DNA from 2 places in the Megasphaera sueciensis genome. Region 1 is predicted to be linked to the other one. Evidence: riboswitches for the same ligand, from Rfam matches in the RefSeq annotation. Region 1 holds a riboswitch; the other holds the start of a gene.

What was found. Region 1 has a riboswitch for FMN ahead of ribD (bifunctional diaminohydroxyphosphoribosylaminopyrimidine deaminase/5-amino-6-(5-phosphoribosylamino)uracil reductase RibD). Riboswitches for the same ligand answer to the same signal wherever they lie in the genome.
Region 2: linked by a shared signal. The riboswitch ahead of NXG62_RS06005 (bifunctional 3,4-dihydroxy-2-butanone-4-phosphate synthase/GTP cyclohydrolase II) and the one ahead of ribD (bifunctional diaminohydroxyphosphoribosylaminopyrimidine deaminase/5-amino-6-(5-phosphoribosylamino)uracil reductase RibD) in region 1 are both predicted to bind FMN.

What each region holds. Positions count from the first base shown of each region.
Region 1 covers NZ_CP116939.1:691,230-706,343, forward strand. Annotated here, with positions in the region: gene NXG62_RS03310 (adenosylhomocysteinase) at 1-243, opposite strand, end outside; gene mtnA (S-methyl-5-thioribose-1-phosphate isomerase) at 246-1,316, opposite strand; gene mtnP (S-methyl-5'-thioadenosine phosphorylase) at 1,319-2,113, opposite strand; gene hslO (Hsp33 family molecular chaperone HslO) at 2,131-3,000, opposite strand; gene NXG62_RS03330 (DUF6173 family protein) at 3,149-3,580, shown strand; gene NXG62_RS03335 (L-lactate permease) at 3,644-5,167, opposite strand; gene ribH (6,7-dimethyl-8-ribityllumazine synthase) at 5,805-6,275, opposite strand; gene NXG62_RS03345 (riboflavin synthase) at 6,302-6,946, opposite strand; gene ribD (bifunctional diaminohydroxyphosphoribosylaminopyrimidine deaminase/5-amino-6-(5-phosphoribosylamino)uracil reductase RibD) at 6,927-8,063, opposite strand; FMN riboswitch at 8,150-8,284, opposite strand; gene rpe (ribulose-phosphate 3-epimerase) at 8,372-9,016, opposite strand; gene rsgA (ribosome small subunit-dependent GTPase A) at 9,022-9,885, opposite strand; gene pknB (Stk1 family PASTA domain-containing Ser/Thr kinase) at 9,893-11,806, opposite strand; gene NXG62_RS03370 (Stp1/IreP family PP2C-type Ser/Thr phosphatase) at 11,845-12,552, opposite strand; gene rlmN (23S rRNA (adenine(2503)-C(2))-methyltransferase RlmN) at 12,616-13,644, opposite strand; gene rsmB (16S rRNA (cytosine(967)-C(5))-methyltransferase RsmB) at 13,647-14,975, opposite strand; gene NXG62_RS03385 (DUF116 domain-containing protein) at 14,972-15,114, opposite strand, start outside.
Region 2 covers NZ_CP116939.1:1,249,553-1,264,666, forward strand. Annotated here, with positions in the region: gene NXG62_RS05965 (biotin--[acetyl-CoA-carboxylase] ligase) at 1-828, opposite strand, end outside; gene ftsH (ATP-dependent zinc metalloprotease FtsH) at 993-2,945, opposite strand; gene hpt (hypoxanthine phosphoribosyltransferase) at 3,042-3,581, opposite strand; gene tilS (tRNA lysidine(34) synthetase TilS) at 3,574-4,962, opposite strand; gene NXG62_RS05985 (Ppx/GppA family phosphatase) at 5,114-5,998, opposite strand; gene NXG62_RS05990 (S1 domain-containing RNA-binding protein) at 6,107-6,574, opposite strand; gene NXG62_RS05995 (FtsB family cell division protein) at 6,669-6,986, opposite strand; gene NXG62_RS06000 (FAD-binding oxidoreductase) at 7,180-8,583, shown strand; FMN riboswitch at 8,697-8,816, shown strand; gene NXG62_RS06005 (bifunctional 3,4-dihydroxy-2-butanone-4-phosphate synthase/GTP cyclohydrolase II) at 8,919-10,136, shown strand; gene NXG62_RS06010 (hypothetical protein) at 10,305-11,840, shown strand; gene NXG62_RS06015 (glycosyltransferase family 2 protein) at 11,846-12,787, opposite strand; gene NXG62_RS06020 (DUF7657 domain-containing protein) at 12,804-14,720, opposite strand; gene NXG62_RS06025 (glycosyltransferase family 2 protein) at 14,713-15,114, opposite strand, start outside.

The DNA of each region.
Region 1 (15,114 bases):
CTGCGTCGATAACGGATTGCTGCCGGTAACAACAACATGTGCTCCCGCACGATGTAAAACTTTAGCCAGATATGCGGTTTTAGCTTCCAAATGAACGCTTACTGCAATCGTTTTTCCTTTAAAGGTTTGTTTTTCCTTTAATATACTGCCGATTGCATTTAACGTGGGCATATAATGATCTACCCAGCTAATCTTTTCGTGCCCTTTAGAAGCAAGTGAAAAATCACGAATCATTGATTCCATCATTACAAGACCTCTTTCTGTTTAAAAAATTTGAATATAGTATATGAATCGGGGTTTTGAAGTACACCAAACTCTGTAAATATAGCTTTAATATTTTCATGGGGTGTCACATCAAACGCAGGATTAAAAACCGATGCATTTTTTAAGGAAATTGCTACCTCTCCAATACATCGAACTTCATCAGGATTTCTTTCTTCAATAGGAATTTCCGCTCCTGTCTGCAGGGTTAAATCAAAAGTAGAAACAGGTGCAGCCACATAAAACGGAATGTGATGTGCTCTTGCCAATAAGGAAACACCGTATGTTCCTATTTTGTTTGCCGTATCTCCATTGCCTGTAATGCGATCCGCTCCGACAATGACAGCATCCACACCTTTTGTTTTCATAACCCAAGCAGCCATGTTATCGGTAATGAGTGTTACGGGAATTCCATCACTCATTAATTCTGTTGCTGTAAGTCGAGCTCCCTGCAGTAAAGGACGTGTTTCATCTGCATATACCATGCGAATTCGATTTTTTTTATGTAATGCCCGAATCACGCCTAATGCAGTTCCTACACCTGCCGTTGCCAATGCGCCGGCATTACAATGAGTTAAAATAGTAAGTGGTTTATTCGTATATTTCAATAATTCGTCGGCCCCATAAGTGGATAGTGCTGTATTAATGGCTACATCTTCATGCTGCATGGCTATGGCTTGTTTTTCGAGAATCTTAGTTATTTCCCAAGCAGCTGCGGCTGTCATATGGTTAGCAGTCGTCATTACTTGAGTCAGTGCCCAATGCAAATTAACAGCTGTCGGTCTTGCTGCATCCATTTTTTTGCTGATATGCTGCAACTCGGCAATATACTCAGACGTCGTGATGGTAGGATTGTTTTTTAAGACTTCATACGCAGCCAACACCATGCCATAGGCAGCAGCGACTCCAATTGCCGGAGCTCCTCGTACAGCAAGGATCCGAATAGCATCCCGTACTTCGTTCCAATGGGTACAGGTAATATACATCACTTTAGCCGGCAGTTTTGTTTGATCCAAAAGAATCAAGCGGCCATTCTTCCAACGCATTGTATCCATAATTATATCGTAAATCCTCCATAATCTTTTAACGTATGGCGGCATTCACAAGATTCATCATCTACATACATTTCAATTGATTTTAAAATCAATTTTTTCAATCGTTCCGAATTTTTTGCCATACATTCCACTACTTCGGAATGCGTCAATGGAGTCGGTGAAATTCCGGCGGCAAAATTGGTAATCATAGAAATGGTAGAATAACACATTTCAGCTTCCCGCGCTAAGCAAACTTCAGGAACATTTGTCATACCGACAAGATCTCCCCCTAATTTTTCAAACATTTTAATTTCAGCTGGTGTTTCAAAACGAGGACCTTCTGTACATACATAGGTTCCTTGGGGATGTACGGTATACCCCAGCTCCGCCCCAGCTTCAACAATAGTCTGCCGTAAATGCGGACAATATGGACTTGTCATATCTACATGGACAACTCCATTCTTACCACCATCAAAAAAAGTAGTATGACGCATTTTTGTAAAATCAAGAAACTGATCTTGAAGTACAAAATCATCCGGTTTATACGATTGGTTCAGCGATCCTACTGCTGTCGTAGCAATAATCGTTGTTACTCCTAGTTGTTTTAATCCAAGGATATTGGCCCGGTAATTAATAAGATGCGGTGGAATTTGGTGATTTTTCCCGTGCCGCGGCAAAAAAACAATATCTTTTCCTTTATAAGTCCCCTTCATATATTTAATTGTGCCATAGAAATTATCCATGGTATCTTCTTTCACCTGATTCAGCATCGTAGCATCACATACACCGGTACCGCCAATAATAGCAATACGTCCCATAGCAGTCATCTCCTTTTTTAGCAATGATATAAATGTTGCAATTCCTTTTGACTGATCACATATTTTTTCCCACAATAGTGGCATGTCATCTCCACCTGCGGGTCCTTTAATAATTCCTGCTTATCTGCATCGCTTAAAGATAGAAGGACATTTTCAATCCGCTGCTGTGAACAAGTACATTGCCAATGCAGATTTTGTCTGTACAGTTCCTTATAATGCAATCCATGCAAAATACACTCAATCAATCCTTCACCGCATATATGATTTGATAAATACGTTGTAATAGCGCCTATACCTGATATATTTGCTTCGACCTGCGCCAGATTTTCATCAGCAGCACCTGGCAGCGCTTGGACTAAAAAACCTCCAGAAGCAGCAATAGAATAATCTCTCTCTACTAATACGCCCAAACTGATTGTTGAAGGGACTTGTTCGGAAGTATATAAATAGTAAGCTAAATCTTCGGCAATTTCTCCTGTAACGAGATTTGATTGACTGGTATACGTTGTTTTTTCGGGTGTGAAGCGAGTTACCATAACCTTTCCTTGCCCCACAGCCTTTCCTACATCCAGCTTGCCATTTTCTTTCAAAGGAATATCGACAATTGGATTATCAACATAACCACGAACTTTATTGGTATCAAAAGCATCCGCATAAATAGCTCCTAAAGGTCCATCTCCTTTAATACAAATCGAAACGCCTTCATGATTTTTATAATCACCCGCTAAGAGCAACGCACCTGTCATAGTTCTTCCTAACGCCGCAGCGGCTACGGGGGATAATCCATGGCGCTTACGAGCGGTTTCAGCAATATTCTTTGTTAACGCAATAGAAACACGAATACGTTCTTCTGTTGTGTAATGTATAATCTTATCCGTATATAACATAATAAATAAATCGTCCCTTCTTCAGTACTGATATTACATATTATACATCAAAACGGACGCAATTTATATATGCCGGCAGGAAAAGCGTACTAATTTGGTGAATATATAGTATGAATGATTAAAATAAATTATTTAGGATGTGATATGCATGGCAAAAAAGAACAATAAAACAAAGGATATCACTATAATACCTCCATCCGATTCGGAAAGTTATGAAGAAAACGATCCTGAAACGCCTTATTTAGCATCAGATATGTATAAACGAATCGTCTCCTTGATTAACCATTTTGAATCAGATCTTCCTGATACTATGCAAGCTGGCGGTCGGTTAGTATCTTCAGGAAATATCACGTTCAGTATACAAGACGTTGGGTACTGGGACCCTAATATGATTGTTTTTTATGGAGAACTTTCAGATAATTCTAAAGTTGAACTGGTACAGCACTTATCACAACTCAATCTGCTGTTGGTTGCAGTTCCTCGAAATGATGATATTTCTGCTCCACGACGTATTATCGGTTTCAACACAAAAGATATTCCTGATGTGGAATCATATAAAGAGGAAGAACAGGAACAATAAAAGCAAAAATGAACTCGATGGTATATCGAGTTCATTTTTTATACTATTCTTTATATAGACGAATTAAAGAAACGCTTGACCAAAAAAGCACCATGCACCTGCAATCACCAGATACAGAACAAAATATCCAAAAATTCCCTTCATAATAACACTTTCTTTACCTTGAACAACCGTGCCAACAGCACCGATAGATAAGGCAATACTTTGAGGAGAAAGCATCTTGCCGATACCTGCACCGGCAGAGTTTGCAGCAGCAAGCCAAGCAGGACTAGACCCTGGAATGCCCGCAGCAGCAGCCGTTTGCAATGGCCCAAAGAGAACATTTGTGTTTGTCGCAGAGCCAGTAATAAATGCACCAAGAGCACCCACAACAGGTGCAAAAGCAGGATATCCCGTACCTGTAGCATATACAAGGGCTTTTGCAATATCCGCCGTCATACCACTGTATGTCATCAGTTTTGCGGTTACAACAACAGCTATGATCGTAATATAGGTAAAGCGAAGTCCTTTCAGCGTTGAGCCAAATACGTTAAACAATTCACTCCATGATGCACCTTGTACTTTGCCACCAATAAATGCAGCCAAGAAAATCATGATGCCAGGAGTTGCAATCCAAACAAACGTATACGGTTTAGCCCCTGCTCCGATATAAATTGGGACAGCTGTTTGAATAGCTGCCAGCGGAGTATTGATAAATGGAACCAATTTAGATGTAATAAGTAAAAATACAAAAATCAAAATAAATGGCATGGCAGCTTTAACCCCTGTATTGAAGTCAACAGGTTCGACTTTGGTATCCATTGCATATTCAGGATTGTCATTTTTAAATATTTTAGCACAAATAACAATGGCACCCATAATGATAATAGATGGAGCAATAACAGCTAATTCAGGTCCGATAGCAATACAAATCAAATATTCCGGAATAAGAAGTGCCAGTCCAGAAATTAAAGTGACCCCAAAAACGCCTTTTAAAGCTTTTGGACCCCCGGCAATAACCATCACTACCAAGAACGGACACGTAATATCTAAAACAGCATTCATCATTGCCGTATAAATTCCTAACTGGGATAAATCCAATCCAGTAAGAGAAGCCATCGTAGTAGTAGGAATAGCGATAGATCCGAATGGTGTTGGCACTGTATTGGCAATAAGGCAGGCCAGTATAGATTTAATCGGATCAAATCCCAAAGCAAACATCATGCTGGCAGGAATCGCAACAGCGGTACCAAATCCAGCCATTCCTTCCATAAATGCACCGAATCCCCAAGCAAGCAGTAAAGCAATGATACGGCGGTCATTACTTACACTAGTAAGCATTTGCTTGATGATATCCATAGCCTTCGTATATAATACCAAATTATACGTAAAAATAGCCGCTGTAATAACTAATAGGATAGGCCAAATTGCCAGTGCCACACCTTCCAATGCAGCAGATCCCATAACAATAGTACCTTGTCCATACGCTGCAATAGCGACAATAAACGAAATAATTACGGCAATCGTACAAGCCTTCCATGCAGGAACTTTCAAAATTGCCAGGCCTATAACCAGCCATAAAATTGGCAATAATGCTAAAATAACCATCATCCTTAAACACACCCTTTCATACGAACTTAAAACAAAAAACTCCACCTTTTAGTTATTTCATTTCGGCCATATAGGGTAAAGCGTGTATGTCTCTTATCATTTCCAAATACTTATTTTTGTTATAAAAAACACGCTACACTATATCTTGACCCTAAGCCTATCACCTGCCTTATAAAAATAAATTATTTACTACATAATACACCATCGGCATAGCGTTACATTGCGCCGCCCGATGTAAAGGGATGTAAGCCATGCCGTGTTTATTATCATACGTATTACATAAACTAATAATTTAATTTCATTATAGGCAAAACGTCATTAGTAATCAAGAGCGTTTTTGTTTTTCTTAATAACTTTTACTTATTTTGTTTATAATAGGCTATTACGAGAGAGGGACAAACAGATATCTCATTTTGCATATTAATCGTTGTTTAGTGTACAGTTACGCTTCCTTCAGGGATTATGAAATAATGAAACATTCTATACAATGCTTCATCCTATACAATTATTGCAACAGTAATAAGAAATGATTCTAATTTCGCAACTTTAAAACTTTAAATTTTATTTATTACTTTATTTATTATATGGGAACAGGGACCGGAAATTTTCCCAGTCCCTGTTCATCCAACAAACATTATTTTTTTAATTCTTTTATAAGATTGACCATTTCAATAGCACTGACAGCCACGTCAAAGCCTTTATTTCCAGCTTTAGTGCCCGCACGTTCGACAGCTTGTTCAATATTTTCGGTTGTAAGGATGCCAAACATAACCGGAACACCTGTTTTCAATGAAACTTGAGCAATTCCTTTGGCAGCTTCTCCGCAAACCAAATCATAATGACTGGTAGCTCCGCGAATAACAGCACCAAGACAAATAACTGCATCAAATTTTTTCGATTCTGCCATTTTCTGTGCAATCAGTGGAATTTCAAAAGCTCCGGGTACCCATGCGGTTGTAACATTTTCTTTATCTACGCCATGGCGGGACAGTGCATCATACGCACCGCCTAAAAGCTTGCTTGTTATAAATTCGTTGAAACGAGCAGCAACAATACCAAATTTTAAACCAGAACCTAATAAATTTCCTTCTTTTAACATTTCCATTATAGCACTCTCCTCTAATAAATAAATCAAAAACCATTTTCCAATAAATGCTGCAGTGTTAATTTTTTTGCGCTCGAAGATGTATAATCTGCAGTAAAGTTATAAACGTATTTACCAATCATATCTGTTTCCAGGTTAACAACAGCCCCCACACGTTTCGTAAGTAATATTGTGTTTTCCATCGTATGGGGAATAACAGAAACGGTAAAGTATTCTGAATGAACAGATGCTACAGTTAAACTGATACCGTCTATGGCAATGGAACCTTTCTCAACAATAAAAGGTGCCATATCTTCAGGAATCGCAACAGCAATAATACGAGCAATCCCATCAACAGTAATACGGTTAATATGGCCTATTCCATCGATATGACCGCTCACAATATGCCCGCCCAACCGGCTGCCAACTTGGAGTGCACGTTCTAAATTCACTTGTGAACCGCTCTTGCTGTCCCGCAAAGACGAGCGCATCATAGTTTCATGCATAACGTCTGCCGTAAATCCGTTGTTGGTCAGCATAGTAACGGTTAAACAAACTCCATTGACTGCTATACTGTCCCCTATTCGCGTATCTTCAAGCACTTTTTTGGCTTGGATGGTTAAACGAATGGAGTCGGCTCTGCGATCCAAAGAGCCGATAGTTCCGATTTCCTCAATGATGCCAGTGAACATAGGTCCCCTTCCTTTCTGCATTATAAGCTTCAATCAGTATATTATTTTCTTTTACCTGTACCGATTCGAACACCAAAGGTATGCATTGATCAAGAGAAGCAACACCGATACCGGCTACAGCCGGCAGAGACTGCATCCCCCCTAACACCTTATTTCCAATAAATGCATAAATTTTATCAATTAGATGGGCATCAAAAAAACTTCCTTGTACAGCGGCGCCTCCTTCGATCAGGATGCTATGTATTCCGTTTTCACCCAAACTGTCCATCGCTGCCGATAAATCAACTTGTCTTTCTTTATTCATGGGTACTTCAAGTACAGTAACTCCTGCGTTCTCCAAAGAAATACGTTTTGCAGGCAAACAAACTTCTGTCGTTACAACAATTGTTGAAGTCGTCCGGTCAGTAACGACGCGAGATTGCAAGGGTATACGTCCATGGGAATCAAGAATAATTCGGGTAGGTTGGTGAGGCGTTTCCTGCGCTTCCCGATCAATACGGCATGTCAGCATAGGATTATCGGCTAAAATCGTCCCAATACCAACCAAAATGCCGTCATGCACAGAACGGAGATAATGTCCGTAGCTGCGTGCCCAATGATTTGTAATCCATTGAGAATTTCCCGTACGTGTAGCAATTTTCCCATCCAGGCTTTCCGCTAATTTAGCTGCAATAAATGGTTTTTCTACAAGCATCCACTTGATAAATGCTTCATTAAGCTTAACTGCTTCTTTAGATAAAAGGCCGACTTCCACTTGTATTCCCGCAGTACGCAGGATAGCCGCTCCCTTGCCGGCTACCAGCGGATTAGGATCCAACATAGCAATTACAACTTTGGCTACGCCTTTTTCTACTAATGTTTTAGCGCACGGCGGGGTACGTCCATAGTGTGCACATGGTTCAAGTGTAACATATACGGTACTTCCCTTGGCTTCTTCTCCTGCTTCTTTCAAAGCCCACACTTCGGCGTGAGGAGTCCCTGCTTTATGATGGTATCCCGTGCCGACTATATGCCCGTTGTTAACGATAACACAACCAACGGCCGGGTTGGGTGATGTATATCCGGCTGCCAGTTTTGCCAGAGAAAGAGCTTTTTGCATATATTCTATGGGTTCCAATAGATTCATTCCTTTCCATTTATAAATAGCAAAAGGCTATCGGTAAAAACACCAATAGCCTTTTCAGCGCAACAAAAAAAGATATCTGCTGTCTTTTCCCATCCAGACTGTACTGTCGGTATCGAAATTGCATCGATTCAACCTCATGACGAGGTTAGCGGACTTTTACCGCCGGTCAGGAATTGAAAGTAACACTTTCGCACCTTGCCTCAAAGACTATATCTATATTCTCTTGTAATTCCTTTATTATGGTATCATAAAAAGAAACCAAATGCAATATTTATACATAAATCAGCCATATACGCGCTTCAACGCAGCGCAGCTATTGCTGTTTTTCGGTCGTCGGCACCAAAAACTGCACTGCCGGCAACCAGAAACATCGCCCCAGCTTCAACTGCTAATTTTGCCGTTTTCGGATTTATACCGCCATCCACTTCAACAACGGCATGTGTATTTTCTGCATTATCCAGTATACGGCAAGACTCTTTGATTTTATCGGTTGTGTAAGAAATGAATTTCTGTCCGCCAAAACCTGGATTTACACTCATGATTACTATCATATCGAGAAATGATGCTATATTCTTTAAAGAAGACACCGGCGTAGCTGGATTCAGAGCCACCCCGCACTTCATGCCAGCTTCTTTAATCTGATGCAGTACGCGGTCTAAATGGGTGCATGCCTCCTGATGTACAGTAACATAGGTAATCCCTGCTTTTGCTAAGCCTTCAATATAATTTTCCGGATGTTCTACCATTAAATGAGCATCAAAAGGCAGGTCTGAACATTTGCGTATTGTTTCAATAACAGGGATTCCAAACGTTAAATTAGGAACAAAATGCCCATCCATCAAGTCTAAATGCAAAAAGTCTGCACCACTCTGTTCTATATCCTTTATTTCTTCAGATAGTTTTGAAAAGTCTGCGGACAAAAGAGAAGGTCCAATCTTAATCATACGTATTATCGCTTCCTTTCCAATATAGTTGTTAAAATTTTACAATATGTTTCATATCGTTCCATTTTTATTTTTCCTTCAGCCACAGCACGTTTAACCGAGCAATCGGGTTCTGTGCGATGCAGGCAGGAGGAAAAGCGGCAGTTTCCAAAATAAGGAATCATATCCGGAAAAAGACAAAATAATTCCTTAGGATCTAAATGTTCAAATTCCAATGCGCTAAAACCAGGTGTATCCACTACATAAGTTTTATAATTAAGCTTCATTATTTCTGAATGTCTTGTTGTATGCCTGCCGCGTTGTATTTTACTGCTCACACATCCGATAGTTAGATCGTTTCGTCCTAAAATACGAGATAAAAGGCTGGATTTTCCCACTCCGGAAGGGCCGGCAAATGCTGTCATTTTCTGTGGTAAAAGTGATAATATTTCATCCATTCCTTCACCCGTTTGCGCAGATACGATCAATGTTTTGTAATCACATGATTCGTAAAAATCTCGATATGCCTCAGCCGTAGTTCTATCTAAATCGCATTTATTCAAACATAAATGCGGGTGAATGCCTGCATACTCACAGGTCATCAGCATTTTATCCACTAAAAAGCGGTTAGGAGCCGGTGATTGCGCCGCCATAATAACAACCATCTGATCAATATTTGCAAGTCCCGGACGACGAATTTCGTTGCGCCGCGGCAGTAATTGTTCGATAACACCGGTATGATTGTCCAGTACGGTTATTTCCACTTCATCACCAACAAGTATTTTCTGTTTCAACTTACCACGGCGCCGGCATTCTATCAAAGATTCCGGCAAGTCCAAGTCGATATAATAATAGCCGTTATAGTTTTTGATTACCTTTCCTTTGACCATGATCCTCCTAGATGTATTTGTCTTGAACCAAAGAATTGTTTATATAAACACGTACTCGTGTTTTACCTGTACCACTGACATTTTTAGTGATACTGTCCCCCCCTGATTGATTACGATCATAAACAACATGTGAGCCATTATCATCGCTTACAATAATTTGTACATGCTGGCTGGAGGCTCCAGCAGGTACACTGATATTAACGGTTCCTGTATGAGTAGTTCCGGGAGCCTCTTGATTATTATTCTTATCATCTGTCGTAGTTTTGCTATATTCTACGTTCAAATTGATTACATTCGGATTACTGCCATCTGCTGACTGCATGGTAACTTGTGCTTGACTAGTATCTTTACTATTGTCAATATTAGCAATTGTACCAGCAGAATATCCTGCACTTTCCAACGCTTTCACTGCAGCATCCAAAGGCATACCGATAACATTAGGAGCAGATGACTGCTGATCTTTTGTTTCAGAATTTTCACACACAACAACATCAATTGACGTATCCTTAGGGACTTTTTTAGGCGAAGAGGGACTCTGGCTCATAATCGTTCCTTCTTTATATTTGCTGCTGCTGGAGTGAGTAACATGTCCAATGGATAATCCTATGTCTTTTAATTTCAACTTTGCTTCATCTAAGGTTAATCCCCGTAAATCAGGAATAAGTACCTCGGAACCATCATGTCCCTTACTGACAGTAAGATAAATGGTTCGTTTGGCCTTTACAACGCTCCCCCCTGTTGGGGTTTGTGTGATGACCTGTCCAATAGGAACATCAGAATTATCAATTTCCTTAATAGAGACGTTTAAATTTTCCTTCGTCAATATTTGTTTAGCAATTTCCACCTGTTTTCCGGTTACATCAGGAACGGTTATTTCCTCCGTGCTCCAGAAATTACCAAAAGAAAAAAATGCCCATAAAAAAGCGATGACAAAAACCCCAAGCATGGCCATAATAATGGACTTTTTAGAATGGTTACTAATGTTATCCATAATACGGGTAAACACGTTGGATTTATTCGGTTCTTTTACTTTTACAGGCTGAATCTTCTGTGTGTTAAAATTGTTTTTAATAATAGGCAAGGCCCCTTTGTTAGGATTGACAAATCCCTGAGCCAAACGCATTTCCGCCATCATTTCACTTACAGATTGAAAACGGTCATCTGGATTTTTGGCCATTGCCTTTAGGATACACCGCTCTACCAATTGCGGAATACGGCGATTATATTTACTGGGAAGCGGTATTTCATCTTGGACATGTTGAAGTGCAACGGTAATTGCTGTATCCCCATGAAAAGGTACGACACCTGTCATCATTTCATACATGACGACACCTAAGGAATAAATATCTGTACGCTCATCAATTTTTCCGCCGCTGGCCTGTTCCGGTGAAAAATAATGAACTGAGCCGAGAATAGAACCATCTTTGGCGTTAGCTGTAGTAGAATTAACAGCTCTGGCAATCCCAAAATCAGCAACTTTAATATGGCCTGATTCGGTAACTAATATATTATGCGGCTTTATATCACAATGAATAATACCGTTACTATGTGCATGTTCCAGAGCCTCACCAATATCAAACGTGATTTGTATGGCATTATTGATAGGAAGATGTCCGTGTTTTTCAATAAATTCCTTAAGAGTCTCTCCGCGAATGTATTCCATCACTATATAATGAACATTTTCATCATATCCGACATCATATATATTTACTATATTAGGATGCGATAATTTGGCAGCTGCCTGTGCCTCCTGACGAAAACGAACCAGAAAATCATGATCATTCCCAAGTTTTTCATGAAGGATTTTGACTGCGACTATCCGATCCAATAAAATATCTTGTGCTTTATAAACACACGCCATACCGCCAGAACCGACTTTTTCCAATATTTTATATCGATTATCTAATATATGACCAATCATTTTGGATTCTCCACCATGTATATGTTCTGAAAATTATATCAAATAGTAACCAAAATAGCCGTTACATTATCATTCGCGCCATTTACATAAACGCGTTCAAATAAATCATTTATAATATCCCGTTCCTTGCGGGAATACTCTTGCAATGCTTTTTGTAAGTCATCCTTATTAACAAATGAATTTAATCCATCCGTACATAGCAATATTCGATCACCAGGAAAAATATCAAAAGAACCCGTGTCAACTTTAAGATCACGATCTACTCCAACGGCTCGGGTCAAAATATTCTTTTTGGGATGATGTTCTGCTTCTTCTTTGGTTATTTTTCCTTCATCCAATAAAACTTCTACGATTGAATGATCAACAGTGATTTGAGTCAGCTGATTATTCCGCAAAACATAAATACGGCTGTCCCCTACGTGAGCCCAGTTTGCTTTATGGTCTGCTATTGTAAGCAAAGATACAGTAGTTCCCATTCCCTTTAAGGAAGGTTCTATCATAGCCTTGCTTAATATACAGGAATTTGCATATTGAACAGCTTTTTCCAACTGAACTGGTGAGACATGCGTATAATTTTGAAAATAGTAAGCAATAGCTTCTACAGCCGTGCTGCTGGCAATTTCTCCGCCGACATATCCACCCATACCATCGGCAACAACAAAAACATCCTGCTCTTGGCTGATATAAAACGAATCTTCATTTACTTTTCGCACCAATCCAATTTTGGATTCACCGTATATGCCCAAATCCCCACGTCCTTTCGCGGTACTGCTTTACATACACAATTCAATCATATTCATCTGCATATGTCAAATATTTTCGCGCTTTATGCGCAATTGACCACAGGCGGCTTGTATTTGACTTCCCATCTCTTTCCGTAGTGTAACATTTAATCCCTGCTTTTGTAAATAAGAAAAGAAACGATTTGTTTCCATCTGGCTCGGTTTGCGTAATCCAACATCATAATTATCGTTGAGGGGAATGATATTGATAAGGATATTTTTCCCTTTCATGATACGTGTCAGTATTTCAGCACACGAAATACTGCAATTTACATTTTTTATAAGAATGTATTCATACGTAACCTTACGTCCTGTTTTAAGAAAATAAGTATCGGCAGCCGTTAATACATCTTCCAGCGGATAGGTGTTTGTTATGGGCATCAGTTCTTTTCGTATGTCTGTTGTAGGTGCATGCAATGAGACGGCTAATGTAATAGGAATTCCTTCCTCAGCCAAGTCATACATACGCGGTACAATACCTGCCGTTGATAGAGTAATATTTCGATATCCCATATAAAATGTTTCCTTTTCATGAATCATGTGCAAAAACCGGAGAACATTTTCATAATTCAATAAAGGTTCTCCTGTTCCCATAAGAACCAATGAATGCAGCTCCGAATCTACCTGTTTTTTAAATGCTAAAAGTTGAACTATCATTTCTCCGGCAGTTAAATTCCGTATAAATCCATTTTTTGCCGATGCACAAAATACACATTTTACAGAACACCCCACCTGTGTGGAAACACATATAGAATTTCCGTAATCATGCTTCATCATTACAGATTCAACCGTATTGCCATCGGCCATACGCAGCAATAACTTCACTGTTCTCCCATCACTGGATTCCAATCTATCCATTACTTCAGGGAAATATATAGGAGCCTTTTCCTGAAGTAATTCTCTGTCTTTTTTAGGCAAGAGAACCATATCATCCCAGTTCGTAATTCCTTGTTTATAAATATATTGAAATATTTGTGAAGCTCTGAACTTTTTGATATTATACATTTCTAAAAATTGTTCCAACTCATGTTTTGTCATATCAAAAACATTGACCATATTTATTCTCCTCTTCGTAATCGTGCAATAAAAAATCCGTCCAAATTATCAACTTGCGGCAGTAATTGTATATACGGTCCTTCTTTGTAAATGCTGCAATAATCAGAAGCTTTTTCCGGCTTAAACTCCGGATGTCGTTTTAAAAACGTTTCTACAACATGAACATTTTCATCATCATTCATCGTACAAGTACTGTAAACAAGAATTCCTCCCGATTTTACACACTTTGAAGCACTTTCCAAGATAGTTAGCTGCAGCACCGGCAGTCTTTTTAAATCCATCGTTTTTTTACGCCACCGCAAATCCAGTTTCCGCTTTAAAACACCCAATCCAGAACAAGGAGCATCCACTAATACGCGATCCGCACGATTCGCATACATCTCACCAATTGTTGCAGCATCTTGGAGTAATACTCGAACATTAGAAAGTCCCAGATGGTTGGCATTCTTTTCTATAAGCTGCAATTTGTGATCATAAATATCGCATCCATATACAATGGACGTATCTCCTGCCAGTGCTGCAATATGCGTGGTCTTACCTCCGGGAGCAGCGCAAACATCAAATATCACCTCGTTAGGTTTAGGATCAAGCACATGGGCCACCAACATGGATGATTCATCTTGAATAAAAGCCAGCCCTTGCTGTAATTCGGGAATATCGTGTATAGAAGGAATCGCGTTTAAATAAATTCCCTCCGGTGCATATGGCGCAATCTCAGCATCCATATTCCGCTGCTGCAGATTATGCAATAATTCGTCTCGGGAGATTTTCGTAGTATTTGCCCGGAGGCAAAGACGGGGAATCGTTTCAAAATAACGGCATAATGCAATCGTTTCCTCTGTGCCATAATCAGCAATCCATTTTTTTATCAGCCATTGCTGCTGATGGTATGTCAGAGAAAGATGTAAAATTGTATTGTCCTCCAATGTCGGAATAGTAAATTCCATACGGCGGCGAATCCCGTTGCGCAAAATTCCATTAACGAATTTTGCCATTCCCTTATTGCCAAAACGAGTTGCCAATTTTACAGACTCATTACAAGCTGCCGATTCAGGAACTTTTGTAAGACAAAAAATCTGATATAATCCCATCCGCAAAATAACCAGGCAAATAGGATCCAGTTTCATTATTTTACGTGTGCTTACTGCGTCAATAATCCAATCCAAATAATTCAAATGACGCAGTGTACCATAGACAAGTTCTGTGTAAAACCGGCGATCCCGATCAACTAATTTATATTTCTGCAAAGTGTGTGATACGACAATATTGCTATAGCCTTTGTCCTGACAAACCGTAAATAAACTTTGACAGGCTAATTCGCGTACATTCATAATTTTCTCCCTGTAATGATATCTAATAATTTTTCCAACTTTTCTATGTCAACAGTTGTATTGAAGCAAGGGCCATAGGGCCGTTCATTTAATAAGCCTAATACAGGCAATGGCGAGACGTCCTGCATGCCACTGATCA
Region 2 (15,114 bases), 560 kb from region 1:
GCCCATCATCATGGATAACACTTTCCATTCCGCAAGAATAGGTTTAAATCCTTCCGTTTCCGCAATTTCATAATACCGTTCCAACTGCAGCAATACCTCCTGCAAGAGAGTCTGGCGATGGACGGGGATATTTTCAATGGTAAAACTCGTAACCGTTTTTCGAAGGTCCTTAGGCAGTGCTTTTTTAGTCAGCGAGGTATTGATGCCGATTCCCATGATCAGATAGTTAATATGTTCCATAGACGCATTCAGTTCTGTCAGGATACCGACCACTTTACGATTTTTGACAAGAATATCATTCGGCCATTTAATGCCGCATTCCACTAATCCCATTTTATGCAGTGCCTTGGTCAGAGCAACCGCCGCCAGCAGTGTCATTTTGGAGACTTCCATAGGAAGAAAAGTGGGACGAAGAATCAGGGAAAACCACACTCCCTGTGCAAAGGGCGACAAAAAGCTCCGTTCCAGCCGGCCGCGGCCGCCGGATTGTTCTTCCGCCAAAACGATTGTTCCTTCCTCTGCGCCTTCTTCCGCTAATTTTTTAGCCACATTATTGGTAGAGTCTACTTTTTCCAAATAGTGAATTTTTCTGCCGAAAATTTTTGTCTCTAGTCCTTCACTGACTAACTCCGATAATAAGAGCTCCGGGGCTTCCAGCAGACAATAGCCCCGTTTGGTATATGATTCAATGACATATCCCCGCGTTTTTAAAACGCGTATGTGCTTCCACACGGCCGTACGGGAAATTCCCAGTTCTTCAGAAATTTTTTGTCCGGATACGTATTCACCTTTATGAGTAAGTAAATATTCCAAGATATCTTTTCTCACAGTTTCACCTCATTTTCAAAAATAAATGATGTTGACAATTTCATTGTAGCATATATGACTCATGTGTCAATTACTCCCAGTATCCCGCTTTACGGCATTTTTACGCAAAAGACGACGCAAAAAAGTGCGCCGTCTTTACTCTGCTGCATACTGTTTCTTACATGTTACTCTTTGTTATCCGAAATGACATTGCCCCACGGGCTGATGCCAATATGATCGTCTTCTGTTTCTTTTTTGACCGGCTGTTCCGGTGCTTTCGGTTCTTCTGCCGGCGGTACTGCGGATTCTTCCGTTTTAGCCGGAGCCTGTTCTTCAGGAGCCTTCAAAGAACCATATTTAATAATATTTTCCACTTGGCTGTGGTCAATGGTTTCTACCTGCATCAGCGCATCGGCCATACATTTCAAGGCGTCTATATTGGCATGGAGAAGCTTAAGCGTATCTGCATATGCTTCCGATACCATATCGTGCATTTCCTTGTCGATAAGTTCGGCTACGCCATCGCCGTAATTCCGCTCATGCCCCAGGCTCTTGCCCAGGAAGACCTGTTCCTGCTGCTCCCCGAATACCATCGGGCCCAGCTTGGAACTCATACCGAGACGCATGATCATCTGCCGTACGATATTGGTAACACTCTGCAGATCACCGGAAGCCCCGCTGCTGATTTCATCAAAAATGATTTGTTCCGCAGCTCGTCCTCCTAAAGCGACACGGATCTGTGCCAGCATATACGATTTCGTTTCATAGGAGCGGTCTTCTTCCGGAAGCATCATCGTATACCCACCGGCACGGCCACGCGGAATAATCGTGACTTTATGCACCGGATCTGCTTCCGGCAGCAATTGCGCTACAATGGCATGACCCGATTCATGGACCGCTGTCAGACGTTTTTCTTTTTCGCTGATCACATGACTGCGGCGTTCCGGACCAAAGCATACTTTTTCACTGGCTTCCTCCAATTCAGGCATGCCGATAATCTTTTTATTGGCACGGGCAGCCAGCAGTGCTGCTTCGTTCAGAAGATTGCCCAAATCGGCACCCGTGAATCCCGGTGTCTTCTTAGCAATCGTCTTTAAATCAACATCTTTCGCCAAGGGTTTTCCTTTGGCATGGACTTCCAGAATCGCAATGCGTCCGCGTAAATCCGGACGGTCTACGGTGATCTGGCGATCAAAACGACCAGGACGCAGCAGCGCCGGGTCCAAGATATCCGGGCGGTTGGTAGCGGCAATGGTAATAATACCTTCATTCGCGCCAAACCCATCCATTTCCACCAGGAGCTGATTCAAGGTCTGTTCCCGTTCATCATGGCCGCCGCCGAGACCGGCACCACGCTGACGGCCTACGGCATCAATTTCATCAATAAAGACGATGCAAGGTGCGTTTTTCTTTGCCTGTGTGAAAAGGTCACGCACACGGGAAGCACCGACACCGACAAACATTTCCACAAAATCAGAACCGCTGATACTGAAAAACGGTACGCCGGCTTCACCGGCAACGGCTCTGGCCAATAAGGTTTTACCGGTCCCCGGAGGTCCGAAAAGGAGAACTCCTTTAGGGATTTTGGCACCAATACTGTTGTACTTACTGGGGTTGCGTAAAAACTCTACAATTTCTGCTAATTCTTCCTTTGCTTCATCCTCACCGGCCACATCCTTGAAGGACACTTTGATTTTACCTTCTCCATGCATTTTCGCATGGCTTTTACCAAAGTTCATCACCCTGCCGCCGCCGCCTTGCGTCTGCTGCATGATAAAGAACCATACGCCAATGAGAATCAGGATAGGCAATACAGAGCTCAACATGCTCATCCACCAAGAAGGCTGTTCCGGCGGTTTGGCAATAACGTTGACTTCTGCATCACGCAGTGCTGGCATAAGCGCCACATCCGTGGGAGCATACGAGGTAAAAGCCGTCCCATCTTTCAGTTTACCGGAAATAGCATGGTCGTTGGTAATCTGGACGGTGTCTACCTTCTTCTGCTGGACCTGATTCAGGAAATTCGTATACGTAATTTCCGATTTATCGGTTTTATTGGTCGTAAAGGCATCTATAAGGGACACGGCAACAATAATAATAAGCAAGTAAAGACTTACATTGCGTACAAATTTACTCAAAATACTGCTCCTTTCATTCCAATCTAGAACTGTTATTGGTTAGTCATACCGATACAATTGTATCATACCACAATTCAATGAAACCAACAATGATTTTTATTTAGAATATATTTCAGGTTTCAAAACTCCGATGTACGGAAGATTACGGTACCGTCCGTCATAATCCAGTCCATACCCTACTACAAAGGCATCGGGAATTTCAAACCCATTATAGTCAACAGGTACATCCACCTTACGCCGCGATGGCTTGCTCAGCAGCGTCGCAAGCTTGACGGATTTCGCTTTGCGGGCTCTCAGAAGCGGCAGCAGCCAGCTGAGCGTGATGCCGGTGTCTATAATATCTTCGACAAGCAATACGTTTTTGCCTTCCACTGATTTATCGAGATCTTTTTTTATTGCCACCTGGCCGGAAGAAGTCGCACCCGATCCATAACTCGAACAGCTGATAAAATCAAAGGCCACGGGACGATCAATGATTCTCGCCAAATCCGTAAAAAAAGTAACGGCACCTTTCAGGACACCGACCAGTACGATTTCTTCATTCGCATAATCCTTGGTAATCTGCGCTCCCATTTCTCGTACCCGCTGTTTGATTTGTTCTTCCGTAAAAAGAATTTTTTGTAAATCGCTATGCATGCAAATCTCCTCCTGTAATAGTGCCTATCATATAGAATGTTGTCTCCGTTTGTACCGAAGCTTCAAATGCCGCTGCCTGTCCGAATATCCAAAAAATATTCTCATTATGTGCTATCAGCGGGATACTGTCCCGCTGCGACAGAGGTATCTTTTTATCAATAAAATACTTTTTCAACGTTTTGCCGTTATGTGGTCCAAGTCGAATTTTATCACCGGGACGACGATAACGCAATACATAAAAAGCAGAATGTCTATTATAATCAAGCACACATACCCGCAAATCCTTCTCCTGCGGCCGTTTCCGTGAAAGCGTAACGGTAACAGTATACGGCCCTAATCGATAGGTTCCCGGTCCGTCCAGCGGTACAATGGTATCATCTTGGCGCCGGACATCGGGAATCACCGGAATCGCAGTACCTGCCGGAATCATATGCAAATTGTCATACGTCGTATAGGCCCATATCGTCCGGCACCGGAACTGCCGTCCCGTATACTGAGAAGCCATCATCCGCAGCTGTTCCGTATAATGGAACGGAATATTGCCGGCTTGTCCGGAAATCTGCTGAAACATTTTTCGTACTAGACGCCGCTGCAAGGCCACCGGCAAGGATGTCAGCTTTTTTTTAGCAATATGGCACCCCGGAGTATCCTGACACACCCATGCGGCATATGCCGTCTCTGTTTCCTTTTCCATATATGCGTCTTCGCCCTGCGCAATATCTGCCAGGCGGTTCAAATCACTGACGATATTCGGGTTATACTGCATCAGTTCGGGCAAAAGCCGCCGCCGTATGCGATTTCGCATATATATATCCCAATGATTTGTTTCGTCATCGCAGGGAACCAGTCCTCGACCGGCAATATACGTTTCGATATCGTTTCGCGTAACCGCCAGAAACGGGCGAATAATATCTCCGCTCTTGGGCCGCATCCCGGTTAACCCGGTCAGTCCGCTGCCGCGCAGCAAATGCTGCAGTACCGTTTCGGCCTGATCGTTCTGGTGGTGTGCCACGGCAATCCCTGCCGCATGATGCTCCGCCGCCGTCCGGCGCAGAATACGATATCGTTCTATCCTGCCCGTCGTTTCTTCCGATTCGTGCCGTGCCGCTGCCAAAGCCGGAACATCGACCCGCGCAGTGACAAATAAACAGTCCCTGTCCTGCGCTGCGCGGCGGACAAACCCAACTTCACGGTCTGCGGCCTTGCGTATGCCGTGATGAACATAGCAAACGACCAATTTCAAAGCATACGCATCCTTCAGCCGAGCCAGCACATCCAGCAGCGCCAGTGAATCCGGTCCGCCTGAACACGCGACGACAAGCGTATCTCCGGGTGCAAATAAATTATGTTTTAAGCAAAATGCTTCTACTATCTCCAGCATACCTGATCCCTGCCTATTTTTCCGCCTTATTTATATAGTATTCAGCTTAGCGAACCTAATACAATTATACATAATCCGGAAACACCTGAAAAGAGCCGTTCTGTACCGGATGGTCTTCATTTCCTATCTTCTGCAGCAAATAAGCCGGATTTCATAGGGCATAAAATACGCCTTCCAACAAGTCATGTTCACTGATTTGAATTGCCGAGACATCATAATGACGCATGAAGGCATCGGCTATAAGCAGTCCGGCCAGAATGACATCGGCCCGCTTAGGCTGCAATCCGGGTATATGCCTTCGTTCCTCGGCTGTCATATCTGAAAGCTGTGCTATGCGGCAGCGCAGTGCATCCGCTGTCACGATATAGCCATCGACCTGCTGCGGGTCATATGGTTCCAGCGAGAGTTCCATGGCCGCCAGCGACGTAAGGGTCCCGCCTACGCCGATCCATACTTCCGGTGTGTAAGGCAGGGGAAGAAAGGCCGCTTCGCACCGCTTATATATCTGTTCCGCTTCGCCGGTGCGGAAACGGCCATCCGGCGAAGAAAGCCGCACAGCTCCCAGCGGATAGCTGTGCGACCATACTACGGCATGGTTCCTGCCCAGCGCCGTCTCCGAACTGCCGCCGCCGATATCCAGCACTCCGTCATATCTTCCCTGATCCGTGATAGAAACCGCTCCGCTGAAACTCAAAGCGGCTTCTTCTTTCCCGGAAATAATACGATGCTTCCAATGGAACTGTCTACCTATGGTCTCCATAAAGGCAGCCCCATCTGCCGCTTCCCGGACAGCACTGGTGGCAACGGCCAAAACGGGTATATCCGGCAACGTTTCCTGCCAGCGGCTCATGGCCGCCAGTGATGCTTGTACCCCTTGCGGAGATAATGCTCCGGTCTTATCTATTTCTCTTCCCAGTTGTGTCGTCGCTAATTCCTTAGGGCTGAAATGCCACCTTCCCGCTGCGTCACAAAAGCCTTTCATCAACCGCAGCGAGTGGGACCCGATATCGATGACGGCCTGTGTATATTGCTGCATAAAACACCTCCGGACTGGACCGTACCCGGTCTTTTTCTATCTCCAACACAAAAAGAGTACTCCCGTAGGAATACTCTCTGCATTCATTTTGATTCCCAGAATACGATATTAATCAGCATGTCTGGCACCACGACCGCCGCGTTTTGATTCTGTGTTCCGTTTCAGATCCGTCAATCTTTCATCGCTATCCTTGAGAAATTTGCTTAGACGGTCTTCAAAGGACAAATGTACCGGCGGACGATGGCTGTCAAAGCCCGCGTTTCGGCGGAAATCATTTTTCGGTCTAAATTCACTTTTCGACCGGAAGTCGTTTTTAGGTTTGAATTCTTTTTTTTCTGGAGCAGGTTGTGTCTGTTTAATGGACAACCCGATTTTACCTTTATCGTCAATCGATAACACTTTGACGTTAACCTTATCCTGTACCTTCAGGAAATCATGTACGTCCTTTACATATTCATTGGCTACTTCCGAAATATGGACCAAGCCGACCTTCTTGTCAGGAAGCTCAACAAAAGCCCCAAATTTTGTAATTCCTGTAACGGTACCTTCCAGTACACTACCTACTTCGATTGTCATGCTAATTAATTATCCTCCTCTTAATATAAATAAAAGCATTTATCCACATTATAATCATAAAAACGGAAAATTTCAATCCGTAATTTATAAAATGTTATCGCTTATAAGGAATTTCACCCGGTTTTACAAGACCAAATTGCTCCCTTGCCCGTTTGCTTATCTCATCAGGATCATCTAAATTTTGCTTTTCCTGCTGCAGTTTTTGATGTTCCTCTATCAATCGTTCCTCCTGCTGTACTGTAATTTCCATGTCCTGATGGATTTTCCACAATTGATACATTTTAAGACTAATGAACAGGCCGCCGAAAATGAGAATCACAATAACAACAAGCTTATACAGACTCAGGGAAGACTTTTTTTTGCGTCGCCGTCTCGGTCTTCTGACTGCCCTCTGCTGTGCTTCCGGTCTCACGATCGTTTTCAGCCCCTTCCTACCATGTCTTTATTATATAGTATACCTTGAAAATGCTTTAAATTAAAGCTTTTTTTATCTCTTGTCATGTTTTGCCCCTCATATTCTTGTTATTATTTTGAAATTTCCCCTTTTAAAATGGATAAACCTTTCTTATAATAATAGAAACGATACTTAAGGGGGGCATTGCTTCATGAAATATAAAAAAATCAGCCAGGAAACACTCGGCAACATCAAATCTATTGTCGGAGAAAAAAACGTTATTACCGATACTAATACAATTCAGCCATATTCCCATGACGAAGTGACAGACCCGGCATATCACCACATGCCCGAGGTCGTGGCATATGTCGAATCGGCTCAACAAGCAGCTGATTTGGTCAAACTGGCAAACGAGCACCACTTTCCGGTCGTACCCAGAGGGGCGGGTACCGGTCTTGCTTGTGGAGCCGTTCCTATCTACGGCGGCTTAGTCCTTTCCCTGGCAAAAATGAATAAAATTCTGGAAATCAACGAAGATGCCTTATATGCTGTCGTTGAACCCGGCGTCCGCACCGCTGATCTGCAGGCAGCCGCAGAAGCAAAGGGGTTATTTTATGCCGGTGATCCCTGCAGCGGGGATTCCTGTTTTATCGGCGGCAATATCGCGACCAATGCCGGCGGCAACCGCGCCGTCAAATACGGTACGACCCGACATCAAGTGTATGCCATCGAAATCGTCTCTCCTACGGGAAAGATCATGACTCTCGGGGCCCGGCTGCAGAAACAATCTACCGGATACTGCCTGGATCAACTGGTCATCGGCTCCGAAGGCACACTGGGCATCATCACTAAAGCTACGGTAAAACTGCTGCCCAAGCCGCAATTTACCCTCGATCTGCTCGCCATATTCCATACGGTGGACGCCGCGATCGGGGTCGTCAACAAAATCATCAAAGCCGGTATTATGCCAACGTGCGTGGAATTCATGGACAACATTACCATCCAATCCATAGAACGCTATTTAAACGAAAAACTGCAAGGCAGTGAAAATGGCAATTACCTTATTATTCAAGTCGAAGGCATCAATGAAAATGATTTGGATGATAAAGCGGTCGCCTTAGATGAAATCTGCACGGAAAGCGGTTCCTCTTCCGTCCTCGTCGCTGATTCCGAAAAAATCTGGCGGGCACGCAAGTCATTTGCCGAAGCGGTGCGTGCCGAAAGTCTCATCGTCTGCAAAGAAGATGTTGTTGTCCCTGTTGATAAAGAACCGCAGCTGCTGCATGAAATTCTCCTGCTGGCCAAAAAATACAATCTCATTACTCGTATTGCCAGTCACGCCGGTGACGGAAATGTTCATCTGAACATCATAAAAAACAAAGATCTCAACTATGAAACCTGGGACAAAAACATAAAAGCTATGCAGCAGGAATTATACAAGACGATTTATGCGCTTGGCGGCCGCCTGTCCGGTGAGCACGGTATCGGCTATAAACGCAAGCATCTGATGGAAGAATTCACAGATCCTAACGAACTGGCATGGATGAAAGCCATAAAAAAAGCACTGGATCCCAATACTATATTAAATCCCGGCAAAATTTTTGATGTAGAATAAAAGCGGCCGGTCTCTTCGGTGAAAGAGCTGCCGCACACATCGTTTCACATAGATCCCCCTATTGCATTTTCTGCAGTTACCCTTTATAATAGAGAGCGTAACATAATTGCATAGTATATCTTCAGGGCAGGGTGAAATTCCCGATCGGCGGTAAAGTCCGCGAACGCGTTACAGCGTGTTGATTTGGTGCAAGTCCAAAACCGACAGTACAGTCTGGATGAAAGAAGATACCGTTTTTTAGGCAGCCGCATTGACGGCATTATTGCCTGTGAAATCCAAAGCCCTGATACTGCACCGCAGTTGTCAGGGTTTTATTGTATAGGAGGTATTTCGTAATGAAAAATGCAAAAAGACAGTATAACACAGTAGAAGAAGCTATCGAAGAGCTGCAAGCCGGTCATGTTATTTTGGTAACGGATGATCCCGATCGAGAAAATGAAGGGGACTTAATCTGCGCCGCTCAATATTGCAGCACGGAAAATTTAAATTTTATGGCCACCGTAGCCAAAGGCTTGATCTGCATGCCGATGAGCATGGATTATGCTCATAAGCTGGGATTACCGCAAATGGTCAGTGAAAATACAGATAACCACTGTACCGCTTTTACGGTATCCATTGACTACAAAACAACAACGACCGGTATTTCCGCTGTCGAACGTGCCTTAACGGCCCGCAAGACAGTCGAAGACGACGTATCTGCCGAAGACTTCCGGCGTCCGGGACACATGTTTCCCCTCACCGCCCGCAGAGGCGGCGTACTAACTCGCAATGGTCATACGGAAGCCACTGTCGATTTTCTTCGTCTTGCCGGTCTTAAACAAGTCGGCCTATGCTGTGAAGTGATGGCAGCCGACGGCACCATGATGCGCACCCCGCAATTATGGGAAGTCGCCGATAAGTACAACTTGAAATTTGTTACTATTCATGATCTGCAGAACTACTGCCGCCGCCATGATAAACACGTCGTCCGTGAAGCCCTCGCTCAGATGCCGACGAAATTCGGCGATTTTAAAATCTACGGGTATATTAACGACCTCACGGGGGAACACCATGTAGCTCTTGTAAAAGGCGATATCGGCGACGGCAAGAATTTACTCTGCCGTGTCCATTCCGAATGCCTGACCGGTGACGTCTTTGGTTCGCTGCGCTGCGACTGCGGCCAGCAGCTAGCTGCCGCATTAAAGCAGATCAACAGAGAAGGCCGCGGCATCCTCCTCTATATGCGTCAGGAAGGACGGGGCATCGGACTCATTAACAAATTGAAAGCCTATGCGCTGCAAGAACAAGGCTATGATACCGTTGAAGCAAATGAAAAACTGGGATTTGCACCAGATCTGCGCGAATACTGGATCGGCGCACAAATTCTCCAAGACATTGGTGCCAGAGAACTGCGTCTCCTTACCAATAACCCCGAAAAAATATACGGTCTCGAAGGCTTTGGCGTTGAAATTACAGAACGGGTTCCCATTGAAATCGCCGCCCAGGAACACGATGAATTCTACTTGGAAACAAAGAAAAATAAAATGGGCCATCTTTTGAATAATATTGATTAACAGCCACGGAAAAAACGACGCAACGAAAAATCAGTTACGTCGTTTTTTTCTTGTTACTCAAAAATACATATATGCAATTCTCATATGAATATGCACCGTTTAATTTGACATGGAAAAACAAATATTTATATAATGCAGGTAACGACTTGCTAAAAAGAGGTGTTTTTATTGATAAATCTGCGGCCGTATATGACAACAGCTGCCATTACCTACCTGCTTATTTCCATCGTTATATTTTTTATGACTTGGCTTCACTGGTATTATGGAGTACCTGCAGCGATTCTTTTAGTATATGCTTCCTATCGATTTCTTCACTCTATCCCAAAAGAAAAAACGGCAGATTCTTCTATTTCATGGTCAAAAGAAAGTCTTATCGCTTCTATCCTCTTATTTCTATTTCTCCTTTTGACCGGCCACGGCATGTTTATCGGCGGTTCCGGCTATGATATTCCCTGGCGGAACGCCATGTATTATGATTTGATACAGCAATCCTGGCCTGTTCTATATGAATATTCGCAAAGCGCCTTGATATATTATCTGACATATTGGCTTGCTCCGGCCGGTATTACGTATGTATTTGGATCACATACGCTCCTGGCAAACATTATCCTGTTTTTATGGACATATATAGGCCTGCGGATTTTTCTTTCTCTCTTGTGGAATTTCTTAAAGGCAGAAAAAAAATACTATATCTACATTACCCTTATATTTCTATTCTGGAGTGGATTAAGTACCATCGGAATGATTATCGTATCTGCCACCGGTATTATGCCTTTTTATATAGACGCTGATTGGGGCTGGCACGCCTGGCAGTTTACCGCCATTACGCAAAACGGGTATACTATGGGGTACATGATCCGCTCCACGTTTGACGGGTTATCCAATATTTATAACCAGCTGATTCCCATTGTCTTATGCACCGTACTGTTTTTAAAATATCGCCAGCCAGCATCCTATGCATTATTTATCGCATTGCTCCTGCCGTACTCTCCTTTCGGAGCTGTCGGTTTGTGCCTGCTGGCAGGGATTGACATCGTCAGACAAGGTCTCTCTGCATTCCAATCGCATCAGTCGCACTCTTTTTTTAAAGAACTCATCAGTCCGGCAAATATTCTTGCCGTTGTTGCCGTTTTACCTGTTTTTTCCCTCTACTTTACAGCAAATACGTCTTTGGATCAAACCAACAGCTTGTGGTCAGCCCCCTTAGCCGATTACACGATCATACGAATTACGATATTAGGTTTATACTATATGTTCTACTTTATTATTTTCGCAGATTTATGCCGTTCGCATACAAAAGACTCTGTATTGTTGGGTTCTGTAATTCTTACATTGATGATTATTCCTTTTTTCAAAATCGGACGCTCATTAGATTTTTGCTGGAATGCTTCTATTCCCGGTTTTTATATAATTATGGTTTTTCTTATGCAGGAAATCCTGCGGTTATTCCGGGAGCACGATAGAAGCCGCCATTTTGTCATCACAATGGTCGTCCTGTTCATTGCTGTGACAACACCGTTTCTGCAATTAACGTCTCAATGTATCAAGTGTTATACTGCCGGTACTTATTTTGTATATGTCAATGTACCGAAGTTAGAAGATACCTTAAGCGATAAACCCAGAGACAGTGTTATCCGTACATATGGAAACTTCATGAATCCATACTATAAAGACAAGCCATTCTACCGCTATATCGCCAAATAATTGAATCAGCGCTGCTGCCGCAAGAGCATCCGGATAATATTCATCTGGACTTCAAAGTTCTTGCGGTTATTTTTTGCGTTTGTATCCAAAATAAGACCGCAAACAACAGACAAAAACGCCGCCAGCATAAGAACAACACTGACAACTAATGTCGGCATACGCGGTACTAATCCCGTTTCTATGTATTCAATAAACACAGGAATAAACAAGATTATAGATATAAAAAACATCAAACAAGCTGCATATCCAAAGAACTTCAGAGGCTTATAATCACGATACAAGTTAAATATAGTTCCCATTACTTTACATCCATCGGAAAAAGTATTCAGCTTGCTATAACTGCCTTCCGGTCTATCCCGATAAGAGACAGGCACACTGCAAATACGTAAATTCTTATCCAAGGCATGTACCGTCATTTCTGTCTCAATTTCAAAACCGTGAGAAAGAATGGGAAAACTTTTTACAAACAAAGGGCTAAACGCACGGAATCCCGTCATGCCATCTTCTATATGACAGCGTTTTCCCCAAAACATATTGATGCATTTACGGACTAACATATTGCCGACCCCGTGAAAAGGCCGCTTATTTTCTTTAAAGTACGTCAAAGACAAGCGATCACCGATTACCATATCCGCCTTATTCCGCAGCACCAGTTTGCACATTTCCCCTGCACTTTCTGCTGGATAGGTATCATCTCCATCTACGATCAGATAGCAATCTGCCTCTATCTCTCTAAACATAGCCCGGACTACATTTCCTTTTCCCTGACGAGATTCTTCACGGACTATCGCACCGGCCGCCCGCGCAATCGCAGCCGTATTATCCGCCGAGTTATTATCATAGACATAAATAACCGCTTGCGGCAATACTCTCTGATAATCGTGCACTACTTTTTCTATTGTCTGGCCTTCATTGTAACACGGTATTAACACTGCTATTTTATCCATATGCGTTCCCTCTATTTTACTTATATTCAACATGATATACCGTATACCCATTGGCTGCATCCAGGGGTACTAAGACGACCGTATCATTATGCATTACGCTTAAATCGCGGTTGCTTAATACATACGATACATTTAATTTTTTTAAATCGCCGATATTTAATCTAATATTGACAATATCCGCAATAATAGAGTTTCCTTTCGGATTTTGAAATTTTGTCGGTTTTGTATTATCCAGCGTGATATTCATATGTGCGTACCGGTTCAGTATGCTGCGTTCCTTTTCTGTAAGCCCGAACGGTTCCCAACGCGGCCAATACACATATAAATTAACACTGTTAATGGTAGGTGCTCCAAACATGATAGGATAACTATTCATATAGTTAATATGCTCTGTATTCCATGTATCCCCATTATCAACAATCCAATATCCTTTATCCTGTGCTGCGATCTCCGTGATTTCTCGTGCCAAGTGCGTGCCATATACACTTTGTACGCCCCGTGCCACTGGATTCACGGCCATACCGGATACAAATGCGGTCAAAACAATGAACAACACCAATCCATGCCGCAACCGCAGTATATACAACGCCGCACAAACAGAAAACATAGATACGACTATAATCCATAAAGCAGCATGTTCCGGTTTAATGACCGGCAATACCATCCATAGCTCAAACCCTGTAAAAAGCACCGTCATGCAAGCCGTCGTCTTTTTGCTGCAAGCAATTGGCCGGAAAGACAATACCCGCAGCAAAATGAGTACTTGCAAAAAATCTATAGCAGGTATCATCCTCGCCGCAGGCGAAAAAGCAAGCAAGGTTACACGCGCCAGAAAGTTGGGCCACGGATATAAAAAGTGAGTGATATACACAACGAGCAATATAATCAGTGTACCGGTAAGACTATCCCGAAAATGCGTTTTACAATAATTCCAGCCAGCCAGCATAATCCCCATCGGGGCGAAACTAATAAACGTTGCGGCGCCAGTCGGCGCATAGCCCATATCCCAACCAAACGGCGCCATATACAACAATATATAATGAAACAGCCAGTCAAAGGAAAAACCGCCGCCCAAATCCCGGCGCTGTCCCGGATAGATAGAATTGGCAAAAGCTAGAATCGTATCCCAGGATTTAAAAAGGACATGTACTATCGGAAGAGCAGTAAGACAGATAAGAATAATTCCCAAAAAAATATCTTTATATGTCCTATACGTATTTTTGCGATTTTTATAAATAATCCAGCCTGCCATGAGTAAGAATACATACGCAAAAGAAACCTGCCAAGCCGGATAAAAAGATACGGCATACGCCACCATGACATATGCCAACCCCAACATATATAAAATCCTTTTTTTATAAAGAGAAGTATGGATATAGCCATTAACCGCAAGCACTCCCAGCTGTCCCCAAAGGAGCGTCTCTACAAAACCGTTGATACTAAACCACCATTGTACCATAGGGGAAAACGCTGTTAACAGCGCATAACTCAAAGATATTTTCTTATCTTGCTGAAAAAAAAGCATGCCGAATTCATAGGAAATAAGAAAAAGAAAAATAAGTCGTCCCGTCCAAAAAAAGGACAATCCATTACCGGCAGGCAAAAACAAATAGCCCCATAAAAAAGGACGGAACACCGTTATCATATCCCAACAGGGCTGCCCGTAAACCAAGGCAACATCCGTAACAGCCGCTCTGGATACATGACTGAAATAAGAAAATCCATCAAAATACTGCGAAAAAGCAAGCGGCGTGAAGACCGCCCATTCATCCAGCTGAAAGGAGTGATTCGTACCTATAAGTGCCGTATCCAAGTCCGGTGCTTGCAATATATGTGCATAAAACCCTATGGAGGATCCATGTATTTGAAAAATAACTAATAGGATCCATACTATAATTCCGATGGTCCAGCGATGCGAAAATATTTTATACATTATACTTTTCCTGTGTATTTTCATCAAAATTCAGTCTTTTTTCTTCAACGACTAACGGCCGGTGCAATATGCGGGCATTGATATTGAGAATATATTCTCCTAAAAGCCCAATAAAGAAAATTTGAACGGAACCAATAAAAAAGATACCGATCAAAAGCGGTGCCATCCCGAAAGGAAATGCATCCCACCAAATCAATTTAGCTATTAAATATAACAGCGCAATCATCATCGTCATGGCAGAAAATAAAAAACCGGCAATAGTAGCGATGCGTAATCCTATTTTAGTATAGGAAGTAAAACCTAACATAGCAAAATCATATAAAGTATACAGATTATTATGCGTCTTGCCGTTCCTTCGTTTTGGTTGTACATACGGTATTTCTTTACGTTCCGG